2 regions of the Streptomyces sp. NBC_01445 genome follow, and region 1 is predicted to be linked to the other one. Evidence: predicted binding sites of a transcription regulator. Region 1 holds the regulator's gene; the other holds the start of a gene.
The links. Region 1 encodes HrcA, which represses chaperone genes, less so after heat shock. Its sites were predicted from a motif close to TTNGCACTCNGNNNNNCNGAGTGCNAA; they were not measured.
Positions count from the first base shown of each region.

Region 2: a site for HrcA is predicted at 1,480-1,506, ahead of groES (co-chaperone GroES). Genes of this name have one in related genera too.

Region 1 covers NZ_CP109485.1:6,681,345-6,685,756, forward strand. The annotation lists gene hemW (radical SAM family heme chaperone HemW) at 1-850, shown strand, start outside; gene OG574_RS30365 (DUF3097 domain-containing protein) at 950-1,777, opposite strand; gene OG574_RS30370 (MBL fold metallo-hydrolase) at 1,812-2,543, opposite strand; gene hrcA (heat-inducible transcriptional repressor HrcA) at 2,665-3,681, shown strand; gene dnaJ (molecular chaperone DnaJ) at 3,682-4,412, shown strand, end outside.
Region 2 covers NZ_CP109485.1:4,645,079-4,649,490, reverse strand. The annotation lists gene OG574_RS21025 (polysaccharide deacetylase family protein) at 1-435, shown strand, start outside; gene OG574_RS21020 (polysaccharide deacetylase family protein) at 441-1,412, shown strand; gene groES (co-chaperone GroES) at 1,649-1,957, shown strand; gene groL (chaperonin GroEL) at 2,068-3,687, shown strand; gene OG574_RS21005 (ester cyclase) at 3,803-4,412, opposite strand, start outside.

The sequences.
Region 1 (4,412 bases):
GACGACGGAGGCCAACCCCGAGTCCGTCGGCCCCGCCTACCTGGAGACCCTCCGCGAGGGCGGCTTCAACCGGATCTCCTTCGGCATGCAGAGCGCCAAGCAGCACGTCCTGAAGATCCTCGACCGCACCCACACCCCCGGCCGCCCCGAGGCCTGCGTCGCCGAGGCGCGCGCCGCGGGCTTCGACCACGTCAACCTCGACCTGATCTACGGCACCCCCGGCGAGAGCGACGACGACTGGCGGGCCTCGCTGGAGGCGGCCATCGGCGCCGGGCCCGACCATGTGTCGGCGTACGCGCTGATCGTCGAGGAGGGCACCCAGCTCGCCCGGCGCATCCGCCGTGGCGAGGTCCCGATGACGGACGACGACGTCCACGCGGACCGCTACCTGATCGCGGACGAGGTCCTCGGCGGGGCGGGCTTCGACTGGTACGAAGTGTCGAACTGGGCCACCACCGACGCCGGGCGCTGCCTGCACAACGAGCTGTACTGGCGCGGCGCCGACTGGTGGGGCGCGGGCCCCGGCGCGCACAGCCACGTCGGCGGGGTGCGCTGGTGGAACGTGAAGCACCCGGGCGCCTACGCCGGACGCCTCGCGGAGGGTCGTTCGCCCGGCGCCGGTCGCGAGCTCCTCTCGGACGAGGACCGGCGCGTCGAGCGCATCCTGCTGGAGCTGCGCCTCCTGGAGGGCTGCCCGCTGTCGCTCCTGAAGCCCGCGGGCCGCGCCGCCGCCGGCCGGGCCCTGTCCGACGGCCTGCTCGAAGCGGCGCCGTACGAGTCCGGGCGCGCTGTCCTCACCCTGCGCGGCCGCCTCCTCGCCGACGCGGTCGTGCGCGACCTGGTCGACTGAGGCGGGCCCCGAGCGCCCCTCGGGCCTCTCGTTTGGATCATGCCGGGCTCGCGGGGCCTGGTGCCGCATCCTGATCGGGCCTGATCCGAACGAAAGGCCCTAGCTCAGGTCCGCGGGCAGCGTCACGAAGTCGATCAACTCCTCGACCCTGCCCAGGAGTTCGGGCTCCAGGTCGCGGTAGCTGTGCACCCGCGACAGGATGTGCTGCCAGGCCGCGCCGGTGTTCTCGGGCCAGCCGAGCGCCCGGCACACGCCCGTCTTCCAGTCCTGGCCGCGCGGCACCCGGGGCCACGCCCGGATGCCCACGGCCGACGGCTTCACGGCCTCCCACACGTCGATGTAGGGGTGGCCGACGACCAGCGCGTGCTCGCCGGTGACCTGCGCCGCGATCCGTGACTCCTTCGAGCCGGGCACCAGATGGTCGACGAGGACGCCGAGCCGCGCGTCCGGCCCCGGAGCGAATTCGGCGACGATCGCGGGCAGGTCGTCGACGCCCTCCAGGTACTCCACGACCACGCCCTCGATGCGCAGGTCGTCGCCCCAGACCCGCTCCACCAGCTCCGCGTCGTGCCGGCCCTCCACATAGATGCGTCCGGCCCGCGCGACCCGCGCCCGCGCCCCGGGGACCGCGACCGACCCGGAGGCCGTGCGCGTGGGACGTACGGGCGCTGCGGCCACGGGACGTACGAGGGTGACGACCCGGCCTTCGAGCAGGAAGCCGCGCGGGTCCATGGGGAACACCCGATGCTTGCCGAAGCGGTCCTCCAGGGTCACCGTCGGGCCCTGGGCCGTCTTCTCGCAGCGGACGACCGCCCCGCAGAACCCGGTCGTGACCTCCTCGACCACGAGATCCACGTCCGCCGCCACCTCGGGCGCGGCCTGCTGCTTCTTCCACGGCGGGGTGAAGTCGGGGGAGTACTGGCGCATGGTGCAGACGATAGGAGTACGAACTGCCGTGCGGTTACGACACGCCGAAACGCGCCGCCAGCGCGGCACGCTGCGCACGGACAAACTCCGCATTCACCGCGGCTCCGTGCCCGGGGACGTACACGGCGTCTTCACCGCCCAGTTCCAGCAGCCGGTCGAGAGCGGCCGGCCAACGGGACGGCACCGCATCAGGGCCCGCCTGCGGCTGGCCCGACTCCTCGACCAGGTCGCCGCAGAAGACGACCTCGGGCGTGCCCGGCACCAGGACCGCCAGGTCGTGCCCGCTGTGCGCCGGGCCCACGTTCGCGAGCAGCACCTGGAGCCCGCCGCCCAGATCGAGCGTCCACTCCCCGCACACCCGGTGGTGCGGCACGACGAGCACGTCCACCGCATCGGCCGCCTCCTCGTGCGGCACGCCGTGCGCGACCGCGGACGCCCGCAGTTCGTCGCGGCCCCGCGTGAACACGGTGTCGATGCCCGCGGCGCCGTACACCTCGACACCGGCGAACGCCGCCGTGCCCAGAACATGGTCGAAATGGGGGTGCGTCAGCGCGATATGCGTCACGCGCGCGTGCGGGCCGATGAGGCGCCGGGTGTCCGCCCGCAGCGCCGCGCCCTCGCGAAGTGAGGAACCCGTGTCGATCAGCAACGCCGCCCCGTCGCCCACCACAAGGCCCGTCGTGCAGTCCCAGCCCGGCAGCCGGATCCGCCCCGCCCGAGCGGACAGCTCCTCCCAGCCCACCTCATTCCAGTCCAGGTCGTCCATGGGTCCGACGCTAGCGCCCTTGCCGGGCCCGTACCCACCGGCCGTACACTGACCCGGAGACCATTGGCACTCGGCCGCACCGAGTGCCAGCCGCGGACGACACAGCTGGAGGTGCGCGCGAATGCTCAGTGAACGCAGGCTCGAAGTGCTGCGCGCCATCGTCCAGGACTACGTGGGGACCGAGGAGCCGGTCGGCTCCAAGGCGCTCACCGAGCGGCACAGCCTCGGCGTCTCACCGGCGACGGTGCGCAACGACATGGCGGCGCTCGAGGAGGAGGGCTTCATCGCCCAGCCCCACACGAGCGCCGGGCGGATCCCCACCGACAAGGGGTACCGCCTGTTCGTGGACAAGCTGACGGCGGTCAAGCCGATGACGGGGCCCGAGCGCCGCGCCATCCAGAACTTCCTCGACGGCGCCGTCGACCTCGACGACGTCGTCGGCCGGACCGTGCGGCTGCTCGCGCAGCTGACGCGGCAGGTCGCCGTGGTGCAGTACCCGTCCCTGACGCGGTCCACCGTGCGCCACGTGGAACTGCTCTCGCTCGCCGCCGCCCGTCTGATGCTCGTACTGATCACGGACACGGGGCGCGTCGAGCAGCGGATGATCGACTGCCCGGCGCCGTTCGGCGAGACCTCTCTCGCCGATCTGCGGGCCCGGCTCAACAGCCGGGTCGCGGGACGCCGCTTCGCGGACGTCCCGCAGCTGGTGCAGGACCTGCCGGAGTCCTTCGACGCGGAGGACCGCGGCACGGTCTCGACGGTGCTCTCCACTCTCCTGGAGACGCTCGTCGAGGAGACCGAGGAGCGGCTGATGATCGGCGGCACCGCCAATCTCACCCGCTTCGGACATGACTTTCCCCTCACCATCCGGCCCGTCCTCGAGGCCCTCGAGGAGCAGGTCGTGCTCCTCAAGCTCCTTGGTGAGGTAAACGATTCGGGCATGGCCGTACGGATCGGTCACGAGAACGCCCATGAGGGACTCAGCTCCACCTCCGTGGTCTCGGTCGGCTACGGTTCGGGCAGCGAGGCAGTCGCCAAACTCGGCGTGGTCGGACCGACCCGCATGGATTACCCGGGAACGATGGGAGCAGTACGCGCAGTGGCACGTTACGTCGGACAGATCCTGGCGGAGTCGTAAGTGGCCACGGACTACTACGCCGTACTCGGCGTGCGCCGCGACGCCTCCCAGGACGAGATCAAGAAGGCCTTCCGCAGGCTGGCCCGTGAGCTTCACCCGGATGTGAATCCGGACCCGAAGACACAGGAGCGGTTCAAGGAGATCAACGCCGCCTACGAGGTGTTGTCGGACCCGCAGAAGAAGCAGGTCTACGACCTCGGCGGCGACCCCCTCTCGCAGGCGGGCGGAGGCGGGGCCGGCGGCTTCGGCGCCGGTGGCTTCGGGAACTTCTCCGACATCATGGACGCGTTCTTCGGAACGGCGTCCCAGCGTGGTCCCCGGTCGCGCACGCGCCGCGGCCAGGACGCCATGATCCGGCTCGAGATCGAGCTGGACGAGGCCGCCTTCGGGACCACCAAGGACATTCAGGTCGACACGGCCATCGTCTGTACGACCTGCAGCGGCGAGGGTGCCGCGCCGGGTACGTCCGCGCAGACCTGTGACATGTGCCGCGGTCGCGGCGAGGTGTCCCAGGTCACGCGGTCCTTCCTCGGCCAGGTCATGACGTCGCGGCCGTGCCCGCAGTGCCAGGGCTTCGGCACCGTGGTGCCGACGCCGTGCCCGGAGTGCGCCGGTGACGGACGCATCCGCTCGCGGCGCACGCTCACGGTGAAGATCCCGGCCGGCGTCGACAACGGCACGCGGATCCAGCTCGCGGGCGAGGGCGAGGTCGGCCCCGGCGGTGGCCCTGC
Region 2 (4,412 bases), 2.0 Mb from region 1:
AACTACGACTACTTCAGGAAGATGCAGTCCCGCGGCGTCACCCTGAACAACCACACGCTGACGCACCCTTACCTGCCCGGGCTGTCCTACGCGGAGCAGAAGCGCGAGATCTGCGGCATGCAGAACATCATGGAGGAGGAGTACGGCAAGCGGTCCGTCCTCTTCCGCCCGCCCTACGGCAACTACAACCGGGACACGCTGCGCGCGGCCAAGTCCTGCGGGATCAAGTACGCGCCGATCTGGAACGAAGAGATGTTCGTCGACCACGTCGAGTGGCGCGAGGTGGACCAGGACCTCCACCCCGGCGACATCATCCTGAGCCACTTCCGCGGCCGCGGGGAGTGGAAGGGCACCATGCCCGACATGGTCCGCCGGCTCATGAAGTACGTCACCGACAAGGGGTACGCGGTGGCCCGGCTGGAGGACTACCTGTGAGGTCCGTGCGGGCGCGACGGGCCCCCGCGCGCACCTGGCCGCGGCGACTGCTGGCCGCCGCCCTGGCCGCCGGTGTCCTCGCACCCGCGCTGCTCACCGGGTGCGCCCCGTCCGTGGACCCGATCGAGCGGCTCAGCAGGAAAGCGGCCGAGAAGGTCCGCCACTCGCGCCACCCGGAACCGACGGCCACACCGGCCGTCGGTGTGGGGCGCGGGTCGTCCTGGGGCGCGCTCGGCGCCGGGGAGGCGGCTGGGGGGCCTGGTCACGCCGCGCCTCTCCACTCCCCTCAGGGCGGCGTCACTCCGGACGCCTATCGCCGCTGGGGGCTCTCCGCGCCGCTCGCCCCGGCGCCGAGACCTCCGGCACGCCACGCGGCCGGCCGGGGCTCGCACACACTCCCGCCCGTCGTGGACCGCGTCCGGACCAAGGACCGCGTCGTCTTCCTGACCTTCGACGACGGCGTGGACCGCGACCCGCACTTCGCTGACATGGTCCGGGACCTGAGGCTGCCCGTCAGCGTCTTCCTCACGGACGGCGTCGCGGGCCCCGGCCACGACCGCTTCGGCACGCTGCGGGCCCTCGGCGCGGGTGTGCAGAACCAGACCCTGAACCACCACTTTCTGCGCTCGCTCCCGTACGCCGAGCAGCACGCCGAGATCTGCGGCCAGCAGGACCGGCTGAAGAACCCGTTCGGCACCCGCCCCCGCCTCTTCCGCCCGCCCTTCGGCGAGTACGACCAGGACACCTTGCGCGCGGCCGCCACTTGCGGGGTCGACGCCGTCGTCCTGTGGCGCGCCTCGACGCGGGGCGAGGACCTGAGTGACGGGGACCGGCTGCGTCCCGGCGACATCGTCCGGGCCCGGCTCGCTGACCGTGCCGGGCCGCACGGCGCGACGCTCACCGGGACGACGGTGCGGCTGCTGCGCCGTATCCAGGCCCAGGGGTTCACGGTGGGGAGGCTCGAGAACTACCTGTGAGGGATGGGCCGGAGGGGCTGTGGCGGACGCGCCGGAGGGGCCGTGCGGAGGACTCGCCCTCACTGAATTGGCACTCCGCTTGACCGAGTGCTAATCGCAGTCATAGTCTCGGCCCTGGCACTCCCCACTGGAGAGTGCCAATAGCGACGGGCAGGTCCGGCACCCGCGACGACGGATCCACCTGGTCGCCACCTCAGACAGTTAACCCCGTGATCTCCGAAGGGGGAGGTCGGATCGTGACGACCACCAGCTCCAAGGTTGCCATCAAGCCGCTCGAGGACCGCATTGTGGTCCAGCCGCTCGACGCCGAGCAGACCACCGCCTCTGGCCTGGTCATCCCGGACACCGCGAAGGAGAAGCCCCAGGAGGGCGTCGTCCTCGCCGTTGGTCCGGGTCGCTTCGAGAACGGCGAGCGCCTGCCGCTCGACGTGCAGACCGGCGACATCGTGCTGTACAGCAAGTACGGCGGCACCGAGGTGAAGTACAACGGCGAGGAGTACCTCGTCCTCTCGGCTCGCGACGTGCTCGCGATCGTCGAGAAGTAATTCACCCACTGTTTTAGTTCTGCGCCCCTGGCACCCCGCTACTCAGCTGCGACTCTTCTCAGCATGCCGGGCGTCGGGGGCGCAGTTCGTTCGAGAGGACTAACAGCTCCATGGCGAAGATCCTGAAGTTCGACGAGGACGCCCGTCGCGCCCTCGAGCGCGGCGTCAACAAGCTTGCCGACACGGTCAAGGTGACGATCGGCCCCAAGGGCCGCAACGTCGTCATCGACAAGAAGTTCGGCGCTCCCACCATCACCAACGACGGTGTCACGATCGCCCGCGAGGTCGAGCTCGACGACCCGTACGAGAACCTCGGCGCCCAGCTGGTGAAGGAGGTGGCGACCAAGACCAACGACATCGCGGGTGACGGCACCACCACCGCCACCGTGCTCGCCCAGGCCCTGGTCAAGGAAGGCCTGCGCAACGTCGCCGCCGGCGCTTCCCCGGCCGCCCTGAAGAAGGGCATCGACGCCGCGGTCAAGGCCGTGTCCGAGGAGCTCCTCGCGACCGCCCGCCCGATCGAGGACAAGGCCGACATCGCCGCTGTCGCCGGTCTGTCCGCCCAGGACTCGCAGGTCGGCGAGCTCATCGCCGAGGCGATGGACAAGGTCGGCAAGGACGGTGTCATCACCGTCGAGGAGTCCAACACCTTCGGGCTCGAGCTGGACTTCACCGAGGGCATGGCCTTCGACAAGGGCTACCTGTCTCCGTACTTCGTGACGGACCAGGAGCGCATGGAGGCCGTGCTCGAGGACCCGTACATCCTGATCAACCAGGGCAAGATCTCCTCCATCCAGGACATGCTGCCGCTGCTCGAGAAGGTCATCCAGGCCGGTGGCTCCAAGCCGCTCCTGATCATCGCCGAGGACGTCGAGGGCGAGGCCCTGTCGACCCTGGTCGTGAACAAGATCCGCGGCACGTTCAACGCCGTCGCCGTCAAGGCGCCCGGCTTCGGTGACCGCCGCAAGGCGATGCTCGGCGACATGGCCACCCTCACCGGTGCCACCGTCATCGCCGAGGAGGTCGGCCTCAAGCTCGACCAGGCCGGTCTGGACGTGCTCGGCACCGCCCGCCGCGTGACCATCACCAAGGACGACACCACGATCGTCGACGGTGGCGGAGTCAAGGGTGACGTCGAGGGCCGCGTCAACCAGATCAAGGCCGAGATCGAGAACACGGACTCCGACTGGGACCGCGAGAAGCTCCAGGAGCGCCTCGCGAAGCTCGCCGGCGGCGTGTGCGTGATCAAGGTCGGCGCCGCCACCGAGGTGGAGCTCAAGGAGAAGAAGCACCGTCTGGAGGACGCCATCTCCGCGACCCGCGCCGCGGTCGAGGAGGGCATCGTCTCCGGTGGTGGCTCCGCTCTGGTGCACGCCGTCAAGATCCTCGAGGGCAACCTCGACAAGACCGGCGACGAGGCCACCGGTGTCGCGGTCGTGCGCCGTGCCGCCGTCGAGCCGCTGCGCTGGATCGCCGAGAACGCCGGCCTCGAGGGCTACGTCATCACCTCGAAGGTCGCCGAGCTCGACAAGGGCCAGGGCTTCAACGCCGCGACCGGCGAGTACGGCGACCTGGTCAAGGCCGGCGTCATCGACCCGGTCAAGGTCACCCGCTCCGCCCTGGAGAACGCCGCGTCCATCGCTTCGCTGCTGCTCACGACCGAGACCCTGGTCGTCGAGAAGCCGGCGGAGGAGGAGCCCGAGGCCGGCGGTCACGGCCACTCCCACTAGTGCACTGAGCATCTAGTGCGGCGCCGGTCGCACTGGCGCCTGTTCGTACGAGGCCCGGTTCCGCGCTTGTCGCGGGGCCGGGCCTCGGCGTTGCACCCCGCGACACGGCCGCCGGTCAGCCCTCGAGTTCGTCGAGCGCGCCGAGCTGGGCCATCAGCCCCAGCCGGTCCTCGTGCCACCAGCCCTCGACGATCTTCCCGTCCTCCTGGAACCGGAAGATGGTCGCGCCGGTCATCGTGACCTGCTTGCCCGTCGCCGGGATCCCCATGAAGTTGCCGTTGTGCTCGGCGCTGAAGGTCCACCGCGTGCACACCCGGTCGCCTTCGGTGATCTGGTCGTCGACGGTGAACTCGAAGTCGAACCCGCCGCGGTACATCTCGATCTCGCGCCGCGTCGCATCGAGACCGATGGTGTCCGTCACGTTGCCGGGATCGTGGCCGTGGTAGTCCTCCGCGAGCAGGCCGTCGAGCGGCGGCAGTTCACCCTCGGTGGCGACCGTCTCGAAGAACCGGCGCGCGTTGCCCGCGTACAACTGCTCGTCCCGCACCACGTCCAGATCGGTGAAGGTGGGCATCTCGTCGCAGAGGGCGACCATTTGCCGGAAGATCGTGTCGGTCTCGGGAAGCTTCGAGGTCCGCATCGCCTCCTCGTACGACGGGAACTCGACGATCTCGATGAAGTGGGTGTCGTCGGACCGGTCCTTGCCGATGACGCTGTGTGTCGCG